DNA from 2 places in the Metabacillus sp. 22489 genome. Region 2 is predicted to be linked to the other one. Evidence: riboswitches for the same ligand, from Rfam matches in the RefSeq annotation. Region 2 holds a riboswitch; the other holds the start of a gene.
What was found. A riboswitch is a leader RNA that binds a small molecule or an ion and turns the genes downstream of it on or off. The one in region 2 is predicted to bind glycine.

Region 1: it holds a riboswitch for glycine, as region 2 does, so the genes downstream of both, ACTJJ9_RS16350 (amino acid permease) here and gcvT (glycine cleavage system aminomethyltransferase GcvT) in region 2, are expected to answer to the same signal.

Annotation. Positions count from the first base shown of each region.
Region 1 covers NZ_JBQENT010000029.1:7,300-9,713, reverse strand. Annotated here, with positions in the region: gene ACTJJ9_RS16355 (hypothetical protein) at 1-565, shown strand, start outside; glycine riboswitch at 728-805, shown strand; gene ACTJJ9_RS16350 (amino acid permease) at 961-2,304, shown strand.
Region 2 covers NZ_JBQENT010000052.1:17,675-20,088, reverse strand. Annotated here, with positions in the region: gene gcvPA (aminomethyl-transferring glycine dehydrogenase subunit GcvPA) at 1-224, opposite strand, end outside; gene gcvT (glycine cleavage system aminomethyltransferase GcvT) at 239-1,348, opposite strand; glycine riboswitch at 1,418-1,503, opposite strand; glycine riboswitch at 1,507-1,609, opposite strand; gene ACTJJ9_RS22575 (GrpB family protein) at 1,824-2,333, opposite strand.

The sequences.
Region 1 (2,414 bases), on a different contig from region 2:
AGAGATCCCGCTCTCTCAAAGAGACTTAATTGAAAAAATAGCAAATCATTTGCATGAGATTGGCTACAATGTTCAAATAAACCGCGAAATTGGTAAGGACAAAATTGATTTATGGGCGGTAAAGGACACGAAAGTGATGGCGATTGAAGTGAGGTATAAAACAGCACTTCTGCAAACAATCTATGGAGATAGCGAAATGCATTTAAAGAAACAAGGTGCACAGGATATTTCCCGGTATGATTACATAAACGACATTGGGAAGTTGGAACGAGTGGTTCAAGGTAGACCAGATGTCAAAGGCTACGCGCTTCTCATCACAAATGACCATTTATACTGGCAGCAACCAAAAAGACAAAATCCCGTCGATGAGGCATTTCATATCCATGATGGACATGTTGTTGCAGGAGTATGCTCTTGGAAGGAAGAAGCATCTCAAGGAACCACTTCAGGACGAGAAGAACCGATATCTCTCACGCATTCCTATAAAATGAACTGGCAGCCATATCTTCAGCTTGGTGAAAAGAAAAATGAGCTATTTCAGGCGTTGTTAGTTGAGGTCAGATAGGAGAGGTAATGTTAATTTTCCAATATGGTGCAAGAGAGCCATTCCCTTCTTCTTGACAAGCGATGTATGTAGGATTAAAATTATAAATTATTTGAAAATAGTTTTACTGCAAATAAAACGAAATAATTACCAGCTATGAATGCTATGGATAAAACTATAGCAGGAGCAGCTTCTGGAGAGACCGCAGTTTTGCGGCGCCGAAGGGTTCACTATCTCAGGCGAAAGGACAGAAGAGTATCGAATTTCTATTTGTTATTTGGCTAAGTTAGCATAACAAATATTATTTAGTATTCTTATGACCAAGAGATTTGGAGGACTTCCGATCTCTTTTTTTGAGGGGTTTTTTGCTCATTTTTTAAGAAATGGGCTTGGCTGGTTTTAAGGAGGAGTTAGATTTGGCACAACAAGAATTAAAGAGGGATTTAGCGAATCGCCATGTGCAGCTCATAGCAATTGGAGGCACGATTGGTACGGGTTTATTCTTAGGTTCGGGTAAGGCGATACAATTAGCTGGACCATCGATTATCTTTGCTTATTTAATCATCGGGATCGCGGTATTTTTCATTATGAGGGCACTAGGAGAGCTTTTGTTGTCTAAAGCTGGCTATCAATCGTTTACAGATATTGCTGAAGACTATCTTGGACCTCGAGCAGCGTTTGTCACAGGGTGGACGTATTGGTTTTGCTGGATCATGATCGCGATGGCAGACATTATTGCCGTTGGTGTGTATGTCCGCTATTGGTTTGATGTTCCCCAATGGATACCTGCAATTATCTGTTTATTGATTTTATTAGGCTTTAATCTTTTAACGGTAAAGCTTTTTGGAGAGTTAGAGTTTTGGTTTGCGCTTATAAAGGTCATCACAATTCTCTTTCTCATTGCTGTTGGTGTTGTTTTACTCGTGATCGGATTTAAGACTGATGCAGGGACAGTGACGATTCAGAACCTTTGGGAGCATGGCGGAATTTTTCCAAATGGTATTTCGGGCTTCTTGCTTTCATTCCAAATGGTGCTGTTTGCCTTTGTTGGTGTGGAGCTAGTCGGTGTAACGGCAGCAGAAACAGCAAATCCAAAGAAAAATATTCCATCAGCAATTAATAAGATTCCTTTACGAATCCTATTTTTCTACATTGGGTCGATCATCATCCTATTATGTATTAACCCATGGACAGAGCTAAATGGAGCAGAAAGCCCGTTTGTAAAAACATTCAGCTTAGTTGGAATCCCAATTGCTGCGGGAATAATTAATTTCGTTGTTTTAACGTCAGCTGCTTCTGCCTGTAACAGCGGATTGTTCTCAACAAGTCGAATTTTATTTAATTTAAGCAAGACAGATCAAGCACCAGAAAATTTTAAAAAGCTTAATAAAAATCATGTTCCTGGTAACGCGTTATTGGTATCAACAATTGTCGTTTCAGTAGGAGCCCTTTTGAGCAAGCTTATTCCAGAGCAAGCCTTTGGAATCGTATCAACGATTAGCGCGATTTGCTTTATTTGGGTGTGGGGTGTTATTCTCATTTGTCATATAAAATATAAGAAAACGAGACCGGAATTACATGCAAAATCAACATTTAAAGCACCTTTTACCCCATTTATAAATTATGCGGTTTTAACGCTATTTGGCGTGATTTTGATTATTATGCTGTTTGCTAGTGAGACACGTCCGGCGTTGCTGCTCACACCTTTGTGGTTTGTTTTGTTGTATGTGATGTATTCATTAAGAAGGAAATCAATGTAAAACGGGTTTGGTTGATAAATAAAAAATAAATAGTAATATTACAATAAGTCCAATTCGCATAGGAATTGGGCTATTTTTTTGTGTGTAAAAATATAAAAGCAATAGTAGAT
Region 2 (2,414 bases):
AAAATCGGATAATGATTTGCATGTTTGTTTTTAGCTGCAAGCTGATACATTTTCTTAGCAAGCTGTGGTTCAGGGATAGCATTCGGAATAGCCAACGGTTCATTTAAACGGATTTCAGGTGGGATATCAGCAAATAAATCATCAATCGTTTGAACATTTAAAAACGCAAGCATTTCTTCTTGATCCTGCTTCGTATCAGGAAGATATCGGTACGTATTTCCCATATATTCTCTCTCCTTCAAACGTTTCTCTTTTTATAAAAAGGGGTTTTCACAACAATTGCATCGAGGAATTTGTTGCGAATTTGTACTTTAAGCTTTGTCCCCACTTCTGCATATTCAGATGGTATAAGGGCTAAACCAAGATTTTTCTTTAGCGTTGGTGAAAATGTCCCTGATGTGATAAATCCAATTTCCCCATCTTCTGAATACACTTTATATCCATGACGAGGAATTGCTCTTTCAGTCACTTCTATCCCGACCAATTTTCGTTTTCCCTTTTTAATCAAAAGTGGTTCTTTACCAATGAATGGGCAATTTTTATTCAGTTTAACTGCAAAGCCAATTCCTGCTTCAAGAGGAGTAATTTCATTTGACAGCTCCCTTCCATATAACGGAAGACATGCCTCAAAGCGAAGCGTATCACGTGCTCCAAGTCCACATGGCTTCAACCCTTCCTCCTTACCAACTGCTAGAAGCTTCTCCCAAAGAGCTTTCGCCTTGTTCGCACCTAAATAAAGTTCAAAGCCATCCTCACCTGTATAGCCGGTACGGGAAATGAGAACATCTGAAATACCTGCGATGGTGACAGATTGTGCGAAGCGAAAAGGTGCAAGCTTTATTAAATCCAACTCAGTTACCTTTTGTAAAATCCCTATTGCTTTAGGTCCTTGTATCGCAAGCAACGCAACCTCATCAGAAATATTTTGCAGTGTAATATCACCGCTTGCATGCTCCTTAAGCCATGTATAGTCCTTTTCGAGATTAGCTGCGTTAACGACGAGCAAATATTTTTGATTGGCTAACCTATATACTAATAAGTCATCAATCGTTCCACCGTCGTGATCGCACATTGCGGTATATTGAGCTTGATTAATTTGAAGCTTTGTTACATCATTTGTGACCAAACGATTCAAAAAGCTTTCAGCATCCTTTCCTTCGATAAGAATTTCCCCCATATGTGAAACATCAAATAAGCCTGCTTCATTTCGAACTGCTTCATGTTCAGCTAATATACTAGAAAACTGTACTGGTAATGCCCAGCCACCAAAATCTATAACCTTTGTTTTTTCACCATATTGTTTATAAAAATCATAAAGTGGTGTTCGTTTCAATGCTCGCTCTTTCATCTTCCATCCACCTCCTACTATTATCTAGCCATACAAAAAAGGACAGAAAAAGGTAGTAATCGCTACCTTCTCTGTCCTTTTACCTGAAAGTTTGCCCTGTTTGAACAACAGGTCCCCTTTGGTGGCATGTCAACCTCATCATGCTCTCTCCAGAGCTACGTCCAATTATGGTTCTTTTACCTGAGAGATTTGCTCATAAGGCTGTTTTTATGAGCTTGCTCCTTCGGCGGCATTTATTATGCTCTCTCCCATAATCATCATCCGCTTCATATTTATTAAGTTTAAAGTATAAGACTCCGCTTTCCTATACAATGAATCTGTTAGATTATGCTACACATTATTTTTCAGTTCTCTTTCCATTATTCTATTCAGGTCACTTACAATACATGATTTTTCTTTAAAATGTCATGTTACATTTTTCAGGTTGAGCATATATTTCCCATGAAATTTTCTGCGAGTAGCCTCGTCAACGATATTATTGTTCTTCTTTTGCCCTATCTAACACATGTTGAATAAATGGTGCTTTTGCCTCTGTATATGCGACTCGATTAAATCGATATTTATTAGCTAAAGCTCTCTTAATCCTTTCATATTCCTTCCGGACATTTGAATGCTTTCTCAAATAATCGCGAAACAATAGCTGCTCATGCCATGATTCACTATCCATCTGGTAAACATGTAAATGATGGGTCCCTGCCCTCCATTGTCCTTTACGAAAAAAACGTCTATGAGGGAAATTGTTATGCTCGACAAATTCATATTGTAATTTCTTTAGTGGCTCGATCATATAAGCAGTATTATCAAGATGATTTACAGCAACTGCAATATCTAAGACAGGTTTAGCTGCTAAGCCAATAATTGAAGTACTTCCTATATGCTCGATATCAACGATGGCATTTGCGAGGATACTTTGGATGTTTTGTTTTTCCTGTTCAAATTGAATCGCCCAATTTGGGTCGTAGTCTTTAATGATTACTTGCTCCATAGCTTAGCTCCTTCTTAGCTATATAAAGAATTTTTAGATGAATGAAAATGCTTATTAATTTTTCACTTACTCATTACCTAT